3 regions of the Marinobacter sp. E2 genome follow, and region 1 is predicted to be linked to each of the others. Evidence: predicted binding sites of a transcription regulator. Region 1 holds the regulator's gene; each other region holds the start of a gene.
The links. Region 1 encodes sigma-54, which starts transcription at its own class of promoters, with help from an activator protein. Its sites were predicted from a motif close to ANTGGCATNNANNTTGCTNT; they were not measured.

Region 2: AC0J1C_RS05610 (sigma 54-interacting transcriptional regulator) is a predicted target of sigma-54. The motif match lies at 2,971-2,990, and genes of this name have one in related genera.
Region 3: glnA (glutamate--ammonia ligase) is a predicted target of sigma-54. The motif match lies at 2,213-2,232, and genes of this name have one in related genera.

Annotation. Positions count from the first base shown of each region.
Region 1 is NZ_CM146911.1:2,658,263-2,665,872, forward strand. Features, by position in the region: gene AC0J1C_RS12110 (KpsF/GutQ family sugar-phosphate isomerase) at 376-1,197, shown strand; gene kdsC (3-deoxy-manno-octulosonate-8-phosphatase KdsC) at 1,197-1,781, shown strand; gene lptC (LPS export ABC transporter periplasmic protein LptC) at 1,778-2,362, shown strand; gene lptA (lipopolysaccharide transport periplasmic protein LptA) at 2,346-2,879, shown strand; gene lptB (LPS export ABC transporter ATP-binding protein) at 2,891-3,616, shown strand; gene AC0J1C_RS12135 (RNA polymerase factor sigma-54) at 3,767-5,296, shown strand; gene hpf (ribosome hibernation promoting factor) at 5,401-5,709, shown strand; gene ptsN (PTS IIA-like nitrogen regulatory protein PtsN) at 5,797-6,267, shown strand; gene rapZ (RNase adapter RapZ) at 6,296-7,180, shown strand; gene AC0J1C_RS12155 (HPr family phosphocarrier protein) at 7,188-7,457, shown strand; gene mgtE (magnesium transporter) at 7,551-7,610, shown strand, end outside.
Region 2 is NZ_CM146911.1:1,216,242-1,223,851, forward strand. Features, by position in the region: gene AC0J1C_RS05605 (phosphohexomutase domain-containing protein) at 1-1,008, shown strand, start outside; gene AC0J1C_RS05610 (sigma 54-interacting transcriptional regulator) at 1,030-2,940, opposite strand; gene AC0J1C_RS05615 (ABC transporter substrate-binding protein) at 3,256-4,677, shown strand; gene ntrB (nitrate ABC transporter permease) at 4,680-5,507, shown strand; gene AC0J1C_RS05625 (ABC transporter ATP-binding protein) at 5,563-6,465, shown strand; gene cynS (cyanase) at 6,494-6,937, shown strand; gene AC0J1C_RS05635 (ACT domain-containing protein) at 7,384-7,610, opposite strand, start outside.
Region 3 is NZ_CM146911.1:669,703-677,312, reverse strand. Features, by position in the region: gene typA (translational GTPase TypA) at 2-1,813, opposite strand; gene glnA (glutamate--ammonia ligase) at 2,386-3,789, shown strand; gene AC0J1C_RS03065 (DUF4124 domain-containing protein) at 3,979-4,503, shown strand; gene glnL (nitrogen regulation protein NR(II)) at 4,757-5,851, shown strand; gene ntrC (nitrogen regulation protein NR(I)) at 5,848-7,275, shown strand; gene AC0J1C_RS03050 (DUF6701 domain-containing protein) at 7,337-7,610, opposite strand, start outside.

The DNA of each region.
Region 1 (7,610 bases):
CTTTCGAAGTGTGGCTACATTATGCCAAGGAGCCTGCAAGCTCAATCCATGGTGGGGAAATACTACCCGAAATCCACTGACCGCCATGATCAGTTTGACTGATCTTTCGATCACCGGGCATCGTTAGCCGTTGAAAATGATATACTCCGGGAACAATTTTCGATGTCACTTTTCAGCGGCATTTTCCAGAGACGCGACAGCCAGGCCCCAAGCCCGATGACCGACCAGACTGCAACCGACTTTCGTACCTCCGCCCTGCGTGCCATCCGCATTGAGCGGGACGCCATCGACGCACTCGAAGGCCGCATTGGCGAACAGTTCGACCGTGCCTGCGAAGTTATCATGGCCTGCAAGGGCCGGGTTGTGGTTACCGGCATGGGCAAGTCCGGCCACGTTGGCAACAAGATCGCCGCCACCCTGGCCAGCACGGGCACGCCCTCATTTTTTGTGCATCCGGGCGAAGCCAGCCATGGCGACATGGGCATGATCACTCCCCAGGATGTGGTCATTGCGATCTCCAACAGCGGCAACACCAGCGAGGTGGTTACCATCCTGCCACTGATCAAACGCATGGGTGCGCCGCTGATCAGCATGACCGGCAACGCCAATTCGACCCTCGCCCGGGAGGCAGTGGCCAACCTCGATGTGAGCGTGGCGGTGGAAGCCTGCCCGCTGGGCCTGGCGCCCACTTCATCCACCACCGCGACTCTGGTCATGGGCGATGCGCTGGCCGTGGCCCTGCTCGAGGCCCGCGGTTTCAGTGCCGAGGACTTTGCTTTCTCGCACCCCGGCGGCAGCCTGGGCCGAAGGCTTTTGCTGAAAGTCTCCGACATCATGCACTCCGGCGATCGCATTCCGGTGGTCAATGAGAGCACGCCTCTCAGCGGCGCCCTTCTGGAAATCTCCCGCAAGGGCCTCGGCATGACCACCGTGGTGGACGATCAGGGCAAGCTTACCGGGATATTTACGGACGGCGACCTGCGTCGGACGCTTGATCGCTCGGTGGATATTCACAATACCCCCATCCGCGAGGTTATGACCCGGCACGGCAAAACCATCGAGGCCGACCACCTGGCGGCAGAAGCCCTGAACATCATGGAAGAGATGAAGATCAATGCCCTGCCCGTGCTCGATGCAGGCGGCGCCCTCGTGGGAGCAATCAATATGCACGACCTGTTGCGAGCGGGTGTGATCTGATGGCCGGCAGCACCAGAGCCCCGATATCCCACCCGATGATGCCCGAATGGCCCGAGGACCTGCTGGAGAAAGCCCGCAGGATCCGGCTGATTGCCCTGGACGTCGATGGCATCATGAGCGATGGGCGGCTGTATTTCAGTGCCGCCGGCGACGAACTCAAGGCGTTCAACATTCTTGATGGGCTGGGCCTGAAACAGCTGATGGGCGCGGGCATCACCGTGGCAGTCATCACTGGCCGCCAGTCACCACTGACGGAAAAGCGGATGCGCGACCTCGGCATCCGGCACCTGATGCAGGGCCGTGAAGACAAGAAAGTGGCGCTGCAGGAGCTGGTGAGCACCATGCACATCACCCCCGACGCCATCGCCTATATGGGCGACGACCTGCCGGACCTGCCGGCGCTGAGGTTCGCCGGCCTCGGTCTTACGGTGCCCAACGGCTACTGGCTGGTGAAACAGCATGCTGATTACTGTACCCGGACCAACGGCGGTGCCGGGGCCGTACGCGAAGCCTGCGATCTCATCCTGGCCGCCCAGGGCAAGCTCGACGCCGCACTGGAACCCTATCTGGAGCCGCAGCCATGAACGGGTTTGCCGATCGGCCCTGGCTGAGAATGCTGGCGTTGGGCGGCACGGTTGTGGCGGCAATTTTCCTGCTCTGGCGCAGTGACGAAGCGCCGGTTGTCGACCAGGAAGCGGCCGCGTTGCGGGGCGATGCCGAGCCCGACGGCTTTGTGGTCAACGGCAACTACCGGTCGTTTGATGAAACCGGGAACCTCGAGATCCGGTTTGCCAGCCCGCGGATAGAGCAGTTTGAAGAAAACAACCTGGCGACCATGGATTCGCCGCGCGCGGAACTCTACGGCGATGCCGACACCCAGCCCTGGATTGTGGAAGCGGATCGGGGCCGGCTGATACAGAACCAGGAACTGGTGCATCTCACCGGCAACGTGCAGGTGCTGCGCAGCGTAAGTGGGCGGGACACCACACTGACAACCCGGACCCTGACCCTCGATAATAACGAAGGCGTGGTGTTCACCGACGCGCCAGTGGAGATCCGGGATGTCACCGGCATCACCACCGCCGTTGGCATGAAGGCATGGATAGACGAGCGCATTCTGGAACTGAACTCCCAGGTGGAAGGATATTATGACACCGGAAACTAATGTACGTCGGCGCCTGGCGGCCGCGCTGGTATCACTGGCGATCATGGCCCCCGCTGCCGCCTTCGACCTCAACTCCGACACGCCGATCAAGGTAACGGCCGATAACGCGCGCCTGGACGATGCCAAGGGCATCGCAACCTACACCGGCGATGTCGAGCTGGAACAGGGCCAGACCCGACTCGATGCCGAGCGGGTGGTTCTGTACCGGGATGCCAACGGGCTCAGCCGGATCGAAGCCTCCGGCGAACCGGCCAGGTACCGCCAGCCAGCCCGCGACGGCAAGGGCGAGACCGACGCACGGGCCCTGAACATCACCTGGTCTGCGACCGACCAGCGCATCACCTTTGAACGGGAGGCCATCATTGAACAGAATGGCAACCTGTTCCGGGGCAACATCATTCATTACGATACCCAGGACCGCGTGGTCACTGCCGAAGGTGGCACTGACACTGGTTCCGGACCGGGCCGGGTCGAAATGGTCATACAGCCACGCAGTACCGACAGCCGCACTGAGTAAACAGGATTCCGATGGCAGTTCTGAGAGCCAGCAACCTGGCAAAAAGCTACAAGCAGAAGAAGGTGGTCATTGACGTTTCCCTGGAAATCCGCAGTGGGGAAATTGTCGGACTCCTCGGCCCTAACGGAGCGGGAAAAACCACCTGCTTCTACATGATCGTCGGGCTGGTTCCGGCCGACCGGGGCCGCATCACCATCGACAGCCGCGACATCACGCCCCTGCCGATGCACGGTCGCGCCCGCAAGGGCATTGGCTATCTGCCCCAGGAAGCCTCGGTGTTCCGCAAGCTGTCGGTTCGCGACAACATCATGGCCATCCTGGAAACCCGCCGGGGCATGGGCCGCGCCGAGCGGGAGCAGAAACTGGAGGAGCTGCTGGAAGAATTTCACATCACCCACATCCGCGACAGCGTCGGCATGGCGCTGTCGGGTGGCGAACGGCGCCGGGTCGAAATAGCCCGGGCTCTGGCCATGGAGCCAGCGTTCATTCTGCTGGACGAACCCTTCGCGGGCGTCGATCCGATTTCGGTCAGCGACATCAAGCACATCATTCGCCACCTGCGTGACAAGGGCATCGGGGTTCTGATCACCGACCACAACGTGCGTGAGACCCTCGATATCTGCGAGAATGCCTATATCGTTTCCGGCGGCCACATTATTGCCTCCGGCAACGCCGATGCCATCCTGGCCAATCAACAGGTTAAGGAAGTGTATCTGGGCGACGAATTCAGGCTGTGATACGAAGTGCGGATTGTTTTGATGACCTGCAGCAAGTAAACTCGGCAAAGAACTTGCTAGGGTAAATATAACCCAAGGCAAGTGACCGGCATATAACGACTTTTTTACTGGCTAAGGCACGAAGCGCTGATGAGTGACGGATCCTGAACCATGGTTATGAAAGCCTCTTTACAGTTAAAGCTGGGTCAGAGCCTGACCATGACGCCCCAGCTGCAACAGGCGATCCGGCTCCTACAGCTTTCCACCCTGGACCTTCAGCAGGAAATCCAGCAGGCGCTGGAATCCAACCCGATGCTGGAAACCTCCGAGGACGATGACCACCCTGACGCCTCCTCCGAGGGCCCGGAATCGGGCGAATCCGAATCCTCCGAACACACCGCCGAATCCCCGACCGAAACCCAGACCGACTGGGACGAAAGCGAGAACGGCCCGGACTGGGCGTCGGAAAACGACATCCCCGACAACATCCCCGATGATCTGCCGGTAGACACCGCCTGGGACGACATTTACCAGTCCGCGCCTGCGCCGGCGGCCCGTAACGACGACGAAAACGACCACGACTTCGAGACCCGCAACTCACCGACCGAAACCCTGCAGGATCACCTGGAATGGCAACTGAACCTCACGCCCATGAGCGAGCGGGACCAGGCCATTGCTCACGCCCTGATGGATGCGGTAGATGAACGCGGCTACCTGACCAGCTCCCTGGAAGACATTCACGCCGGCCTGCTGGATGAGGCTGAGGAAGACCCCCTTGAACTGGATGAAGTGGAAGCGGTGCTGCACCGCCTGCAGCACTTCGACCCACCAGGCGTCTTCGCCCGGGACCTTCAGGAGTGCCTGCTCATCCAGCTCAACCAGTTACCGCCGGAAACCCCATGGCTGGCACAGGCCCGGCTGGTGATCACGCACTACATCAATCTGCTGGGCAATCGTGATTACGCCCAGCTGCTGCGACGCAGCCGACTGAAGGAAGACCAGCTGCGGGAAGTGCTGGCCCTGATTACCGGTTTGAACCCGCGCCCGGGCGATGTCATTGACCGCGCCGAGCCGGACTACGTGATTCCGGACGTGATTGTGCGCAAGCACAACGGCCGCTGGCGGGTGGAACTGAATCCGGAAATTGCCCCGCGCATTCGGGTAAATGCGAGCTATGCTTCACTTATAAGGCGTGCAGACAGCAGCGCCGACAACACCTATCTGCGGGACCAGCTGCAGGAGGCGAAGTGGTTTATCAAGAGCCTGCAAAGCCGGAACGAAACACTGCTGAAGGTGGCCACGCGCATTGTCGAGCACCAGCAGGGGTTCCTGGACCACGGGGAGGAGGCCATGAAGCCTCTGATACTCTCGGACATTGCCCAGGCGGTGGAGATGCACGAATCCACGATCTCGCGGGTCACCACCCAGAAGTACATGCACACCCCACGGGGCATTTTCGAACTGAAGTATTTCTTCTCCAGCCACGTAAGCACCGACGAGGGCGGAGAATGCTCCTCAACGGCAATCCGGGCCATGATCAAGAAATTGATTGCTGCGGAGACGCCCAAAAAGCCGTTGAGCGACAGTAAAATTGCAGCCATGCTAGGAGAACAGGGAATCAAGGTTGCGCGACGCACCGTTGCCAAATACCGGGAGGCGATGCACATTCCGCCTTCCAACGAGCGCAAGCGGCTGGTCTGATCCCCTTAATGGGAGCGGCACGCAACACGGTATTCGCCGGCGCCGAGGGCGCCAGCACACAGACCGGCTCTCCGGAGCCGGCACGATGACAACAGGAGACGCCTATGCAACTCAATATTTCAGGCCATCACGTAGAACTGACTCCCGCACTCAAGGATTACGTTTCAGAGAAGTTCGAGAAGCTCGAGCGTCACTTTGACCACATCAGCAACTGCCAGGTGACCCTGGAAGTGGAAAAGGTACGCCAGATCGCGGAAGCCACGCTGCACGTGGTTGGTGGTGAGATTCACGCAAAGGCGGAAAACGAGGACATGTACGCGGCCATTGATGCCCTGATCGACAAGCTGGACCGCCAGATCCTCAAGCACAAGGAAAAGAATGTAGACCGGATGCACGGAAACGGCTCTCGTTAACCGGCCGTTATCGTGTAAGTCACACAAACGAGCTGCGACACGAACGACGTGTCGCAGCCTTTTTTTTAACGGAAACCCAGTCGATCCATGAGCGACACATCCCTGACCATAGACAACATTCTTGCGCCGGAGCTGACCCTTTGCCGGGTTGCGGCCTCCAGCAAGAAACGGGCCCTGGAGTTTATTGCCGAGCAGATAAACCAGCAGGACAACACGCTCAGCGAAACCCAGATTTTCAACAATCTGATTGCACGTGAGCGCCTGGGCAGCACCGGCATTGGCCAGGGTATTGCCATCCCGCACTGTCGGCTTGAAGGCCTGGATCACGTGGTGGGCGTGCTGATGACCCTGGAGGAAAGCGTCGACTTCGACGCCATTGATAACCAGCCGGTCGACCTGATTTTTGCGCTGATTGTGCCCAAGGAGGCCACCAGCGAGCACCTGGAACTGCTCAGCCAACTGGCCGAAAAGTTCAATGAGCGGTCGTTCTGTGACCGACTCCGGCAGTGCCAGGATGCCCGGACGCTATACGAACGCATGACCGTTACAGGCGGATGAGAGCTACCACAGCAGAGGACGTTTGGGCATGAAGCTGATCATCGTCAGTGGCAGATCCGGCTCGGGCAAGAGTACGGCACTTCATGTGCTTGAGGACCTTGGCTTCTACTGCATCGACAACCTTCCCATCGGTCTACTGTTTCCGCTTACCCGGGAGGCGGCAGGCCAGGCCAGTCCGGGCCGGCTGGGCAAGATGGCGGTGAGCATAGACGCCCGCAACCTGTCGGGAGAACTGGCGAATTTCGAGGACATCTACCGCAGCCTTCAGGGTACCGGCGTTACCGTGGAAATCATATTTCTGGACGCCGACGAACAGTCCCTGCTGCAGCGCTTCCACGCCACACGCCGCAAACACCCGCTGAGCGACGACAAAACCTCGCTGCGGGAAGCCATCAGCAGCGAGAAAACACTGCTGGAGCCACTGTCCAAGCTGTCAGACCTCTACATCAACACCACCGGCATGTCCATGTACGAACTGCGGGACATGGTCAAGCAACGGGTGGTGGGTCGCAAGGATCAGGAACTGGCTCTGCTGTTCCAGTCCTTTGGTTTCAAGCACGGGGTTCCCCTGGATTCGGACTACGTTTTTGATGTCCGTTGCCTGCCCAACCCCTACTGGGACACCAGCCTGCGCAAGTACGTAGGCACCGACCAGCCGGTTATTGATTTCCTCGAACGGGAGCCGTCCTCACGGAAAATGATCGAAGACCTGACCACATTCCTGGATAGCTGGCTGCCATCCTTCGCCGACAGCAATCGCAGCTATATGACCATCTCCATTGGCTGCACCGGCGGCCAGCACCGGTCGGTCTACATGTGTGAGCAGTTGGGCGCCTATTTCCGGCAGAAATACAGCAATGTGCAGGTGCGGCACACGGAGCTGCCACACCTCCAGGCAAGGGAAGAGATCTGACCCAGCCATGATTCGTCGCCCCATTACCATCATCAACAAACTTGGCCTGCACGCTCGCGCCACTGCAAAGCTCGTTGCCACGGCGTCCGGGTTCGACAGCAGTGTGCGCATCAGTGGCAAGGGCCGGGACGTGGATGCCAAGAACATCATGCAGGTGATGATGCTGGCTGCCAGCCAGGGCACCGAAGTGGAGATCATTGCCGAGGGCCCCGACGAAGAGCAGGCGGTCGAGGCCCTGGCCGACCTGATCAACGACTATTTCGGCGAGGGCGAATAAGTCGACTGCCGTACGGCATTCACCTACAACTCATCCTCACCGACAGCGCCTAACTCCGCTATAATGCAGGCGTTTTCTGACGCCGGGTGACTCATGACCGATATTCTGGAAAAAAGCCAGGCCCGCCAGCGCCTTCGCTCCCTGAGTGAAGCA
Region 2 (7,610 bases), 1.4 Mb from region 1:
ATCAGTTCGGACAGTGGCTTGAACACCCTTCGGGATCTGGTGCCCGGCGTCTTCCAGGACGCACCGACGCCAGGGCGCACGGAGTGCCTGACCATCGAGCAGGACTACATCAATCACCTGCTGGGATTTGTGGATGAGGGCGTGTTGAGCCCTTTAAAGATCGTGGTGAATGCCGGCAACGGCGGCGCGGGGAAGGTGATCGATGCTCTCGACAGGCGCTTGCCCTTCGAGTTTGTGCGTCTGCATCACCAGCCCGATGGTCATTTCCCGAATGGAGTCCCCAACCCGTTACTGGAGGAAAACCGGGCCGAAACCGCGGAAGCGGTATTGCGCGAGGGGGCAGATATGGGGATTGCCTGGGACGGAGACTACGACCGGTGTTTTTTCTTTGATGAGAAAGGCCGGTTCATCGAAGGCTATTACATCGTTGGCTTGCTGGCCGATCAGTTTCTGCGCAAGGCAGGTGGTGGTCGGATCATTCACGATCCGCGCCTGACCTGGAACACCCTGGATCTGGTTCGGGCTGCCGGTGGAGAAGCGATAGAGAGCAAAACTGGCCACGCCTTTATCAAACAGAGAATGCGCGATGAAGATGCCCTCTACGGGGGAGAAATGAGCGCACACCATTATTTCCGGGATTTCGCCTACTGCGACAGCGGCATGATCCCCTGGCTGCTGGTTGCCGAGCGTCTGTGCCAAAGCGGGCAGACGCTGTCATCTCTGATAGACGAGCGCATTGCCGCCTATCCCGCCAGTGGCGAAATCAACCGGACCGTGGAGGACCCGCGCCGGCTTCTGGAGACGATCGAGAAAATCTACGGAGGTGATGCGCTCTCGGTTGGGCACGTGGATGGCCTCAGCGTGGAGTTCGAGCGCTGGCGCTTCAACCTGCGGATGTCCAACACAGAGCCGGTCGTTCGGCTGAATGTCGAATCCAGGGGCGATATACCCCTGATGAAGGAGAAAACCCAGGAATTGCTGGATGCGATTGCCGGAGTCAGCACCTGAGCGGCTCAAGGTCCATGGCCGTCAGTATTTGCTGGCCCGCTCCGGCGTTATCCGGAGTTTTTTGAGTCGGGAGGTGAGCGTGGTGGGCTTGATCCCCAGCAGGGCCGCCGCGCCATCCTCGCCGAACACCTGGCCGCCGCTGATTTTCAGGGCTCTCAGCAGATTCTTCTTCTCCAGATCCCGCAGGTCCTGCTCGGTGAGCAGGTCGCTGTTGAAGTGCCGGTCTGGTGGGGCAGGCGTTGTCGTTGTCAATGCTCCGGACTCCTGCCCCAGCAGATCCAGATCCAGGCGCCCGTCGGCGGTGATCACCTGGCGCTCAATCACATTCTCCAACTCCCGCACGTTGCCTGGCCAGTGGTAGGCCTTCAGGGTTTCTACGTCCTTTTCCCGCAGGACCAGGGTGGGGCGGTTGAATTTCTGGCAGGCCCGGTTGAGGAATTCCTGGGCCAGAATCGGGATGTCTTCCAGGCGACGTCGCAGGGGTACGGACTCGATGGGGAAGACGTTCAGTCGGAAATAGAGGTCTTCCCGGAAGGTTTTCTGCTGGACCTCGGCTTTGAGGTCGCGGTTGGTGGCGGCAATCACCCGTACGTCCACGCCGCGGGTCCGGTTTTCGCCCACCCGCTCGAACTGTTGGTCCTGTAGCACCCGCAGCAGTTTGCCCTGAAGTTCCAGCGGGATTTCCCCCACTTCGTCCAGGAACAGGGTGCCGCCGTCGGCCAGCTCGAACCGGCCCACCCGGTCGCTGACGGCACCGGTAAAGGCGCCCTTGATGTGGCCGAAGAACTCGCTCTCGAACAGGTCCTTGGGAATGGCAGCACAGTTCACCCGGATCAGGGGCCGGTCACGCCGGCTGCTGGACTGGTGGATGGCGCGGGCAATCAACTCCTTGCCGGTGCCGGACTCGCCGGTGATCAGCACGTTGGCATCGGTGGGGGCCACCATGCCGATGCGCCGCACAATGGCCTTGATGGCATCGCTCTGGCCGAAGATCTCGTGGAAGTGGTATTCGGCGCTCAGTTCCTCCTGCAGGTAGGCGTTTTCCATTTCCAGGCGGTGTTTGAGGGACTCCACTTCCTTCAGCGCCTCCTGTAACTCTTTGCGCGCTTCCAGGCGGGAGGAGATGTCCCGGAACACAACGACGGCGCCCACCGGATGACCGTTATCGAGGATGGGCGTACTGGTGTATTCCACCGGGAAACCGCTGCCATCCTTGCGCCAGAACCAGTCCTCACCCACACGCTTGACGCTGCCATCCCGGAAGGCGGCGTAGATGGGGCATTCCTTGAGTGGAAAAATGGAGCCGTCCTCGTGGGAGTGATGCACAACCCGATGGATCACACGCCCCATGAGCTCATCAATGCGCCAGCCCAGCATGCGTTCTGCCGCCGGATTGGCGAAGGTGGTGCGGCCCTCGGCGTCCACCCCGTAAATGCCTTCGCCCACCGCATGCAGGATCAGCTGGTTTTCCCGCTCCATGTCCTTGAACAGTTCCTCCACCCGGCGCCATTCCAGCAGGCCGCCCCGGTGGTAGTGGTTGGCATCGTGACGCTCCCTCAGGGTACGCAGCTGGCGCCGGTCCCGCAGCAGCAAAAGCAGGTTCTGGGATTCGGCCTCACCCACCCGCGAGGACGAAATTTCCAGCTCCACCGTGTGGCCGTCCCGGTGCTGTAGGAAGAAATCCCGGCTCCAGCCCTGGCTGCGGAACAGGGTTTCCTCGGTAAAGGCAATCAGCTGCGGGCGTTGGTCGGTGAACAGCTGGGTGCAGGGCTTGCCGCTTATTGACTTGCGATCAGTGCCGATCAGTCGGCCCATGGCGCCGTTGGCAGCGAGGATCAGGTCGCGGCCGGCATCCACCAGCAAGGCGGCTTCCGGCAGGTGATCAATCCACTCCAGGTTGTCGAAGAGCGCAATGCGGGTGTCGGTGTTCATGGCGGTGTCCTGGGTCAGTCTGAACTGGCCATTACAAACCCCATGCCAACTACGAAATATCGCAATCGGTACTACGAAAAATCGTTAATTACGAAAAATCGTAGTGCGCGGCTGATCAGCGGGACCCATAAAAAAGCAAAGAAAACAGTGCCTTGAAAAAATATTCGGACTTGGCACAAACCCTGCCATATCACCTTTAGAACGCGTAGCCGACCCGATGCGATGTCGCCACCGGGTCCGAGTCGCACCGTTAGTAGCACCAAAAGAGTGCAGAAACACCCTGAAAACCAGGTCCAATACCCAGGAGAGTGCCCAATGACCACGAAAAGCCTTGGAAATCCCTTTGACGGTGACAAGTCCCTGATCCACGCAAAAAACTGCGGTTGCCATGAGTGCCAGCCCGGTGACAGTGCGCCTTCCATTTCACTTGACCTGAAACCTGCGGCCAGCCACCAGGGCGCAGCAGAGGAGCGAATGGACTCCGAAGCGATGATGGACCGCGCTATCGAGAGTGCCGTGGTGCGCTCCGTGTTCGGCCACAACGACCACAGCCGCCGCAGCTTCATGAAGATGATGGGCGCCGGCACCGCGGCCGCACTGCTCGGCAGCGTGTTCCCCATGGACAAAGCCAAGGCCGCGGTGAAGGAATCCCTCGGCAAACTGGAAAAAACCAAACTGAACGTGGGCTTTGTGCCCATTACCTGCGCCACGCCGATCATCATGGCCCACCCCATGGGCTTCTATGAGCGCTATGGCCTGGATGTAACCGTCACCAAGACCGCTGGTTGGGCGGTGGCCCGGGACAAGTCCCTGGCCGGTGAATACGACGCTTCCCACATGCTCACTCCCATGCCCCTCGCCATGACCATGGGCGCGGGCTCCACGCCGGAGCCGTTCATCATGCCGGCGGTAGAGAACATCAATGGCCAGGCCATCGTGCTGCACGTCGATCACAAGGACAAGCGCGATCCCAAGCAGTGGAAGGGCTTCAAGTTCGGGGTGCCGTTCGAGTACTCCATGCACAACTTCCTGCTGCGCTACTACCTGGCCGAGAACGGAATCGATCCGGACAAAGATGTGCAAATCCGCGTGGTTCCGCCACCCGAGATGGTGGCCAACCTGCGCGCCGGTAACCTCGACGGTTATCTGAGCCCGGACCCATTCAACCAGCGTGCCGTGTGGGAGAAGGTAGGTTTCATCCACATGCTCACCAAGGACATCTGGGAAGGCCATCCGTGCTGCGCCTTTGCCTGCAGCCAGAAGTTCGCGACCGAGAATCCGAACACCTACGGCGCCCTGTTGCGGGCCATCATTGATGCTACCCAATACTCCAACAACCCGGAAAACCGCAAGGAAATCTCCGAGGCCATCGCGCCGAAGAACTACCTGAACCAGCCGGTACCGGTCATCCAGCAGGTGCTCACCGGCTACTACGCCGACGGCCTGGGTGAAGTGAAGAACGTGCCGGACCGCATCGATTTCGACCCGTTCCCCTGGCACTCCATGGGCGTGTGGATCCTCACCCAGATGAAGCGCTGGGGCTACATCGAGGGGGATGTGGACTACAAGGGCATCGCCGAGCAGGTCTACCTGGCCGGTGAGACCGGCAAGCTGATGGAGGAAATGGGCTACAGCGCGCCGGACAAGACCTACAAGACCCACACCATCATGGGCAAGACCTTCGATCCGGAGAGTCCTGAAGAGTATGCCCGCAGCTTTGCCATCGGGAGGGTGTAACCATGGCTTCCCTGAACGTACGCGCAGCCCTGCTGTCGGTGTCGTTCCTCATTCTGGCCCTCGGGCTCTGGGAAATGGCAACCCAGCCGCCGGAAGCGGACGCGGCCATGACCGAGTACGAGCGCCTGATGGGCGGGGCCGACCAGGAATCCCGGGTGCCGCCGCCCTCGGAGGTGATCAAGCTGGCCTGGGCCGAGCTGTCCAACCCGTTCTATGACGCCGGCGCCAACGACAAGGGCATCGGCATCCAGCTGGCCTACTCGGTGTACCGGGTACTTACCGGCTACCTGGCGGCCATGGCCATCGCGTTGCCCATCGGCTTCCTGATCGGCATGTCGCCGCTGATGTACAAGGCCCTGAACCCGTACATCCAGGTGCTGCGACCGATCTCGCCGCTGGCCTGGATGCCCCTGGCGCTGTTCATCATCCAGGATTCAGACGCCTCGGCCATCTTCGTGATCTTTATCTGCTCGATCTGGCCGATGCTGCTGAATACCGCCTTTGGCGTGGCCAACGTCCGGCAGGACTGGGTGAACGTGGCCCGCACCCACGAGCTCAGCCCGATCAAGACCGCGCTCACGGTCATCCTGCCGGCCGCCGCACCCACCATCCTCACCGGCATGCGCATCTCCATTGGTATCGCCTGGCTGGTCATCGTGGCCGCGGAGATGCTCGTGGGCGGCACCGGCATTGGCTACTACGTGTGGAACGAATGGAACAACCTGGATCTGGCCAGTGTGATCTTTTCCATCCTCATGATCGGGGTGGTGGGCATGCTGCTGGACCTGGCCCTGGGCAAGGCCCAGAAACTGGTGGAATACAAAGAATGAGCGGCCCGGCACCGGTTTTCGGTGCCGGCCTCAACCCTCCGAACGGAGACCTGTTATGACGAAATCATTCCTGGAAGTAGATGGTCTGTCCAAGATCTACCCGGACGGCCAGGGCGGTGAGCTGACCGTCTTCGAGGATGTCCGCTTTGCCCTGGAGAAAGGGGAGTTTGTCTGCATCATCGGCCACTCCGGCTGCGGCAAATCCACCATTCTGAACGTGCTGGCAGGCCTGGACGAAGCCAGCGCCGGCAACGTGGTAATGAACGGCAAGGAAGTAAAGGGCCCGGGCCTGGAGCGCGGCGTGGTGTTCCAGAACTACAGCCTGCTGCCCTGGAAAACCGCCCTGAACAACATCGTGTTTGCCGTGAAAGCGCGCTGGCCGAGCTGGTCCAAGGAAAAGGTGAGAGAGCACAGCGAGCGCTACCTGAAAATGGTGGGCCTGGAGCACGCCATGAACCGCAAGCCTTCGCAGCTCTCAGGCGGCATGCGCCAGCGGGTGAGCATCGCCCGGGCTTTCGCCACGCAACCGGAACTGCTGCTGCTGGACGAACCTTTCGGCGCGCTGGATGCGCTGACACGGGGCGTGATCCAGGACGAGCTGGTGAAAATCTGGGAAGAAACCCGCCAGACCGTCTTCATGATCACTCACGACGTGGATGAGGCCATCCTGCTGTCTGATCGCATCTTCCTGATGTCCAACGGACCCAACGCGCGGATTGCCGAGAGCGTGAAAGTAGACATCCCGCACCCGCGGGCACGCTCCACCATCTTCCAGAACCCGGCCTACCACAAGACCCGGGATTACCTGGTGGACTTCCTGGTGAACCGCAGCGGCTCGGCCCTGCCGGAAAAAGACGGCACCCCGAAAGTCGCCGAACCGGCGAAAGGTGTCAGCCAACCGGCCCCCGAGGCCACCGAAACCGAATCCGATACCGCCGCTCGCGCGGTGAATGCCTGACGTAACAACCCAAGAGAGGAAAACAGCCATGATGAACAAAGAACTGATGACCGCAAAAATCCTGGAAGCCAAAGTCGCCAAGGGCATGACCTGGGAAGCCATTGCCGAAGCCATCGGCATGTCCCCGGTGTTCACCACCTCGGCCGCTCTGGGCATGAACAGCCTCACCGAAGACAAGGCGTTCGCCCTGTGCGAAACCCTGGGCCTGGAAAAGCCGGTGGCCGAAGCCCTGCAGGTGTGCCCGAAGAAAGCCTGGGATGGTGCCGTGCCCCAGGATCCGCTGATCTACCGTCTGTACGAGGTAGTGGGCGTATACGGTGACACCATGAAGGAACTCATTCACGAGAAGTTCGGTGACGGCATCATGAGTGCCATCGATTTCACCATGGACATCGAGAAGGAGGAGAATCCGAAGGGCGACCGGGTGGTGGTCACCATGAACGGGAAGTTCCTGCCTTATAAGGCCTGGTAATTCCGAGTTCTATTACCTCGGAGGTCCCGTCCTTGTAGCCTTTTGGTTGAGGGGCGGGCTTGCGGGGTGGCAGGTGGATTTTTCTTGGAAAAAGAACTCGCTTCGCTCAGACAGCTTTTTCCGGCGAAAAATCCACCTACCACCCCGCGCCGACGTGCAACACGGGTTCACTGGCTTAAAGACTTTTTTTCTTTCGAACTGGACTTACCGGTGAACGCGACAATCAGCCGCAAGCGTTTCCCCTCTGAGAAGTCCCTTTGCGCGTTAAATCTTTCATCTTTTCGTTAGGCATATCGTTGCTGCCCGTCGGTAGGGGGTGGTGGTATTTTTTCTGACAGGGAAAAGGTGTCTGAGCGAAGCGAGTTCTTTTCCCCGAAGAAAAAATACCGCCACCCGCGTACCCGCCCGCCAAACCTCAGGCTAAGAAAAAGCCAGACCCCCAAAGCTTAAGCCGAACGGGAACGGGCCACAGACCCAGCCGCCAGGGCAACCTCGGCCACCGTATGCAGTTTCTCCAGTTGCGACTGCAACATGGCGATCGGCCGGGTGCCCTCCAGAGTGAGGGCGATGTTCAGATGCTCGCCGGCGGTTTCCACCGCCATGGTGGCGATCCGGAACCCGCGAATGCGGACTACCTGGCAGAGCCGCTCCAGGGCGGCCGCTTCCTGATTCA
Region 3 (7,610 bases), 1.8 Mb from region 1:
CTTACTTCTTGTTGGCCCGCTTGCGCTCGTTTTCGGTCAGGAGCTTTTTCCGGAGCCGGATCGATTTCGGGGTTACCTCAACCAGCTCATCGTCATCGATAAACTCCAGAGCCTGCTCCAGCGTGTACTTGATCGGCGGCACCAGGCCAATCACCTCATCCTTACCAGAGGCACGCATGTTGTCGAGCTTCTTGGCCTTGGTGGGGTTAACAACCAGGTCGTTGTCGCGACTGTGAATGCCGCACAGCTGCCCTTCGTAGATTTCCTGGCCAGGCTCAAGGAACAGCTTGCCACGGCTCTGCAGCGTCTCCAGGGAATAAGTCAGGGCAGTGCCCGTTGCCATGGAGACCAGCACGCCGTTCTGACGACTGGTGACATCGCCCACCTTGATCGGGCCGTAATGGCTGAAGGTGGAGGTGAGAATGCCGGTACCGGAGGTCATGGTCAGGAAGGTGTTCCGGAAACCGATCAACCCGCGAGCGGGGATGGTGTAATCCAGCCGCATGCGGCCCTTGCCATCCGGCACCATGTTGGTCAGATCGCCCTTGCGCAGGCCCATCTGTTCCATCACAGCGCCCTGGTGCTGCTCTTCAATGTCTACAATCACGTTCTCGTAGGGCTCCTGCTTGACGCCATCCACTTCTTTGATGACCACTTCAGGACGGCCCACGGCCAGTTCGAAGTTCTCGCGGCGCATGTTCTCGATCAACACCGAGAGGTGCAGTTCGCCGCGACCAGACACCTTGAACTTGTCGGCGGAATCACCCTCTTCAACCCGCAGCGCCACGTTGTGCAGCAGCTCTTTCTCAAGACGTTCCTTGATGTTGCGGCTGGTCACGTACTTGCCTTCCTTGCCAGCGAACGGCGAATCGTTAACCTGGAAGGTCATTGATACGGTCGGCTCGTCCACGGTCAGGGCCGGCAGGGCTTCCACGTTGGCGGGGTCGCAGAGGGTGTCGGAGATGAACAGCTCGTCCATGCCGCTGACGCAGACAATGTCACCGGCCTGGGCCTCTTCCACCTCTACCCGTTGCAGGCCGAAATGACCCATGATCTTGAGAATACGGCCGTTACGCTTCTTGCCATTGGCGCCAATGGCGGTGACCGGGGAGTTGGTTTTGATCTTTCCGCGCATGATCCGCCCGATGCCGATCACACCCAGGAAGCTGCTGTAGTCGAGCTGGGAAATCTGCATCTGGAAGGGGCCGTCCAGGTCCACGTTCGGTGCCGGCACGTGATCGACGATCGCCTGGAACACGGCGTCCATGTTGTCGTCGAGGTTTTCATGGTCGACGCCGGCAATACCGTTCAGGGCGCTGGCGTAAACGATCGGAAAGTCCAGCTGCTCATCGGTGGCACCCAGGTTATCGAACAGGTCAAACACCTGATCCACCACCCAGTCCGGGCGGGCACCCGGGCGGTCGATCTTGTTGACCACCACGATCGGCCGCAGGCCGGCCGCAAACGCCTTCTGGGTAACAAAGCGGGTCTGGGGCATGGGGCCGTCGATGGAATCCACCACCAGCAGCACGCAATCCACCATGCTCATCACCCGCTCAACTTCACCACCGAAGTCCGCGTGTCCCGGGGTATCCACAATGTTGATGTCGTACCCGTTCCACTTCAGGGCGGTGTTCTTGGCCAGAATGGTAATGCCCCGCTCTTTTTCCTGGTCGTTCGAGTCCATGACCCGTTCGCTTTCAAGTTCCTTGCGGTCGAGGGTGCCGGACTGGCGAAGCAGTTTGTCTACCAGCGTGGTTTTACCATGGTCGACGTGGGCGATGATGGCGATATTACGAAGTTTCTCAATCACAAAAAGTATCCTGCGGCATGCACTCAATGACCTGAGAAGGTCGTTCGCAGGGGAAGCCCCGGCACATGCCGTCTCAAATCCGTAAAATGAATTCATTCACCGGAACTGACTGCCCGGCGCCCTGCACGGAGCTTTTCGATCCGGGATCTGAAAAAGGCAGGGTGAAAATGAAGCGGCGCGCAGTATATCGAAAAGTCGGTGTCGTTAATATGAAGAAAAACGCCTATTCTTTACTCAACTTGCCACGCTGGGCGCCCCGCACTCTTTTGATGCACCCCACCAATAAATGCACCATATTAGTGCACTGATTTGGTGCGTAAGGCGTAGCTGACTCTGGCCCGGCGCCGGCGCCATGCCCCAAACCCTCGCAGTTGCGCTGTTCTGGAGCACGCCCCAAAAATTGGCAAGCACCTTGCTTTACCGAAATCAGCCGAAATTTGCAGGTAAGTGTCACTGGCATTTGCTAAGCTGCGCAAACCTGAGAAACCGATCGGAACCCGCAAGGGCGGGCGATCCGGCACCACGAACATGAATGCAGCCGCCTGTGCGGTATAACTAACGGAGCATGCACAATGTCCAAGACAGTTGATTTGATCAAAGAACACGAAGTCAAATGGGTTGATCTGCGCTTCACCGACAGCCGTGGTAAAGAGCAGCACGTGACCCTGCCCGCCACCGAGGTGGACGAAGACTTCTTCACCGACGGCAAGATGTTCGACGGCTCCTCCATCGCCGGCTGGAAAGGCATCAACGAATCCGACATGATCCTGATGCCGGACGACGAAACTTCCGTTCTGGATCCGTTCACCGAAGAAACGACTGTCAACATCACCTGTAACATTGTGGAGCCCTCCACCATGCAGGGATATGAGCGTGATCCCCGCTCTGTTGCCCGTCGCGCCGAGGAATACCTGAAGTCCACCGGCATTGCCGATGGCGCCCTGTTCGGCCCCGAGCCCGAGTTCTTTGTGTTCGACTCCGTGAAGTGGAACGTCGACATGCAAGGCGCCTCCTACCACATCCACTCCGAGGAAGCAGCCTGGGTATCCGGCGAAGACTTCGACCGCAACAACATCGGTCACCGTCCGGGCGTGAAAGGCGGTTACTTCCCGGTTCCGCCGGTTGACAGCCTGCACGACCTGCGTGGCGCGATGTGTGCCGCCATGGAGTCCATGGGCCTGGAAATTGAAGTACACCACCATGAAGTGGGAACTGCCGGCCAGTGTGAAATCGGCGTTGGTGCCAACACCCTGACCCGCAAGGCCGACGAAGTACAGATTCTGAAGTACTGCGTGCACAACGTGGCACACGCCTACGGCAAGACCGCCACCTTCATGCCCAAGCCGGTAGTTGGTGACAACGGCTCCGGTATGCACGTACACATGTCCCTGAGCAAGGACGGCAAGAACCTGTTTGCCGGCGATAGCTACGCTGGCCTCAGCGAAGCTGCCCTGTACTACATCGGCGGTGTAATCAAGCATGCCAAGGCCATCAACGCCTTCACCAACCCGGCCACCAACAGCTACAAGCGTCTGGTTCCCGGTTTCGAAGCTCCGGTTATGCTGGCCTACTCTGCCCGTAACCGCTCCGCTTCCATCCGTATCCCGTACGTGAGCAGCCCGAAGGCCCGCCGCATCGAGGTGCGCTTCCCTGATCCGTCCGCGAACCCGTACCTGGCGTTTGCCGCACTGATGATGGCCGGCCTTGACGGTATCCAGAACAAGATCCACCCTGGCGATGCCATGGACAAGGATCTGTACGACCTGCCCAAGGAAGAGGCCCTGAACATTCCGAAGGTTGCCGAGACTCTGTCCGAGGCTCTGGACTGCCTGGAAGCGGATCACGAGTTCCTGACCCGTGGCGGCGTGTTCACCGAAGACATGATTGCCGGCTACATTGATCTGAAGCGCGGCGAAGTCGAAAAGCTGAACATGACCACCCACCCGGTCGAGTTCCAGCTGTACTACTCCTGCTAAACGCTCACCGGAGCGTGCCTCCGGAGAGAACAGCAGATCGAAGCCCCGCCCTGTGCGGGGCTTTTTTTTGTGAGCGACTCCACAGAGCCTGCCGCCCTTAACGATATGTAACGAACATCCGTGGGCCCGGCCGTTGAAATGGTGTAAAGCGCCGCCGATAATCGGGGAAACCCCATAAAAGGTGAGCGTATGTATCTCAAGTCCGGGCTGATTGCCGGCCTCTTCGTTTTGTTGGCCACCCCCGTATTCGCCGAGGTCTATCGCAACGTCGATGCCTACGGCAACGTCACCTACTCCGACGAACCGTCCGAAGGCTCTGAGGCGGTCGAAGTCAAACCGGTTACTACAATTACCCTGCCCAAGCCCCAGACGGTTCAGGAAACCGACAAGCTGCGGGAAGAAGTTCGCAGGGAGGGCGCGGCCTATGACAGCGTGTCCTTCAGTTACCCTGAGAACAACCAGGCCTTCTACAGTGGCAGCGGTGACATTCAGTTCGAAGTGACCAGCACGCCAGGTCTGCAGGCGGGCCACAAGTACGAAGTCACCCTCGATGGCCAACCGGTGGGTCAGAGCAGCTCCGGTTCGATCACGGTGAACAACGTGTTCCGTGGGACCCACGAAGCCCGGGTTCATATCGTTGATGAAAATGGGGTGCAGGTGAAAACGGGGCCGGCCATTTCCTTCACCGTACACCGGCCATCCGTCCTCAACTGATTCCGCCCACACCAAGCTTGCACTAATTTGGTGCGCGCGCACCAGAAACAAGCCATACTCTGACCAGCAACGGGGCGCTTGACCCGGGCTGGTCATTCTTTTTTGCCTTCCCTGCACCAGCTTTTGGCACATTTCAGCGCTGATGGGCTCCAATGCCCGCACTTCGCCCGTTCATTCGACCATCGACACCAATGTGGTTCGCTTTTTGCAAAACTCCGGAGGTCATCCAATGTCGAACCAACGGGATTCACGCATGGCTCTGCCTTCGGCCACTCCAGTCGGATACAAAAGCATTCTCGACAGCCTTACCACGGCTGTTCTGGTGCTCGAGGACAATCTCAATATCCAGTATCTGAATCCGGCCGCCGAAAGCCTGTTTGAAACCAGCATGACCCGGAGCCACGGCCAGCCCTTTCGGGACATCCTGGTGGAATCTGAGGACGCCCTGAAAACCCTTCTCGCGGCGGTCCGGAACGGACAGTCCTACACCAGGCGTGAGGCTGAATTCCTGCTTACCAGTGGCTCCCGCCTGACGGTCGACTACTCTGTCACGCCGATCAGTCTCGAGCCCACAGAGCTGCTGATTGAAATCCAGCCCCGGGACCGCCTGATGCGGATCAGCCGTGAGGAAGACATCATTTCCCAGCAGGAAACCACCCGCATCCTGGTGCGCGGCATGGCCCACGAGATCAAGAATCCGCTCGGAGGCATTCGCGGCGCCGCCCAGCTACTGGACCGTGAACTCGGCAGCGAGGACCAGCGCGAATACACCCGCGTAATCATCGATGAGGCCGACCGCCTCAGAAGCCTTGTCGACCGCATGCTCGGCCCCAACAAGGCCCTGAAGCTGGCCCCGACCAACATTCACGAAGTACTGGAGAGAGTGGGCACTCTCCTTGAAGCCGAGAGCAAGGGTCGCCTGCATTTCAGCCGCGACTACGACCCCAGCATTCCCGAGTTCCGGGGCGACAAGGAGCAGCTGATCCAGGCATTTCTGAACATCGCCCGTAATGCCATGGAGGCCGCGTTCGAGAACCAGAGCGGCCATACCGCCAGCGAACCGCCAACCATCACATTCCGGACCCGGACGCTGCGCCAGTTCACCATCGGTCACCGCCGCCACAAGCTGGTGTGCCGGGTGGATGTCATTGATAACGGACCGGGCATTCCGCCGGATCTACTGCAAAACATTTTTTATCCGATGATCAGCGGCCGGGCCAGCGGCACCGGCCTGGGCCTGTCCATTACCCAGAGCATCATCGGACAACACCACGGACTGGTGGAGTGCGAAAGCGAGCCAGGCCGAACTGACTTCATCATCTTCCTGCCCCTGGAGGACACCCCATGAGCCAACCGGCAAACGTCTGGATCATTGACGACGATCGCAGTATTCGCTGGGTGCTGGAGCGCGCCCTGAACCAGGCCGGTATGCAGCCCCGCGTTTTTGACAGCGGAGAAAGCATCATGATGCGGCTCGAGCACGAGCAGCCCGATGCCATTGTCAGCGACATCCGGATGCCGGGCGTGGACGGCATCACCCTGCTGTCACAGATCGTGGACGTGCACCCGGATGTGCCTGTCATCATCATGACCGCCCATTCCGATCTGGAAAGCGCGGTAACCAGTTACCAGACCGGCGCCTTCGAGTACCTGCCCAAGCCCTTCGATGTGGACGATGCCGTGGCGCTGGTCAAGCGGGCCGTAGCCCACAGCCACGAAAAACGGGCCAGTGGCGAGCCCCAGGCCGAGAGCGCCCAGCGCAGCGCCGAAATCATCGGCGAGGCACCGGCCATGCAGGAGGTCTTCCGGGCCATCGGCCGGCTCTCTCACTCCAACATCACGGTACTAATCAACGGCGAGAGCGGTACCGGGAAGGAACTGGTGGCCCAGGCACTGCACAACCACAGCCCCAGGGCGAGCCATCCGTTTATCGCCCTGAACATGGCCGCCATTCCCAAGGACCTGATTGAATCCGAACTCTTCGGCCACGAAAAAGGCGCCTTTACCGGAGCCGGCGCGGCCCGCCAGGGGCGCTTCGAGCAGGCCAATGGCGGCACCCTGTTCCTGGACGAGATCGGCGACATGCCCGCCGATACCCAGACCCGGCTGCTGCGCGTGCTGGCCGATGGCGAATTCTACCGGGTGGGCGGCACTACCCCCATCAAGGTGGATGTCCGGATCATCGCGGCAACCCACCAGGATCTCGAGAAACTGGTACAGGCCGGTAACTTCCGGGAAGACCTGTTCCACCGACTGAACGTCATCCGGGTGCATCTGCCCAGACTGGCCGAGCGCCGGGAAGACATCCCGCGCCTGATGCAGCATTTCCTGAAGCGGGCGGCCAAGGAACTGGCGGTGGAGCCCAAAATCCTGCGCGAAGAGGCGGAAGAGTACCTGACGACCCTTCCCTGGCCAGGCAACGTTCGGCAACTTGAGAACACCTGCCGCTGGCTGACGGTGATGGCCAGCGGCCGCGAAATTCACATTGATGATCTGCCGCCTGAACTGCTGCACCAGGCGGAGACGCCCACCACCGGCACGACGTGGGAGGAGGGTCTGAAGAACTGGGCTGAGCAGGAGCTGAAGCGGGGCAAGAGAGGCATCCTCGATACCGCCGTGCCGGAGTTCGAGAAGATCATGATCGAGACCGCTCTTAAACACACCGGCGGCCGCCGCCGGGATGCCTCCATCCTGCTGGGCTGGGGACGGAATACCCTGACCCGGAAAATCAACGAACTGGGCATGGATCATCCGGAGCACGAAGAGGATTGACGATTGGCGAACCGCCGGGGTTCGCGAACGCTTCAGGGCAGGACGGCAGTCCTGCCCTTTTTTATGGCTCCTGCCAGTAGATCACCCGGTCGTGCCCGCGGAACACGCCAAAGGTGGCCAGGCCCACCGGGTTGTCGAGAGTACCATCGCCATCCTCGTCGTCACGCAGCCATTGTTCAACCGCCCAGATCAGGGTATCCGTCCCCTGGGTGCCGTTTGGCTGAAGGATCAGCGGTCCTGCGGAGCCCGTTGTGAATGTGCCTGAGTCGGTGACCAGCGTGTGATGGTTAGCCGTGTTGCTGATATCGGCGGTGGTCCAGTCGGTACAGCTATCG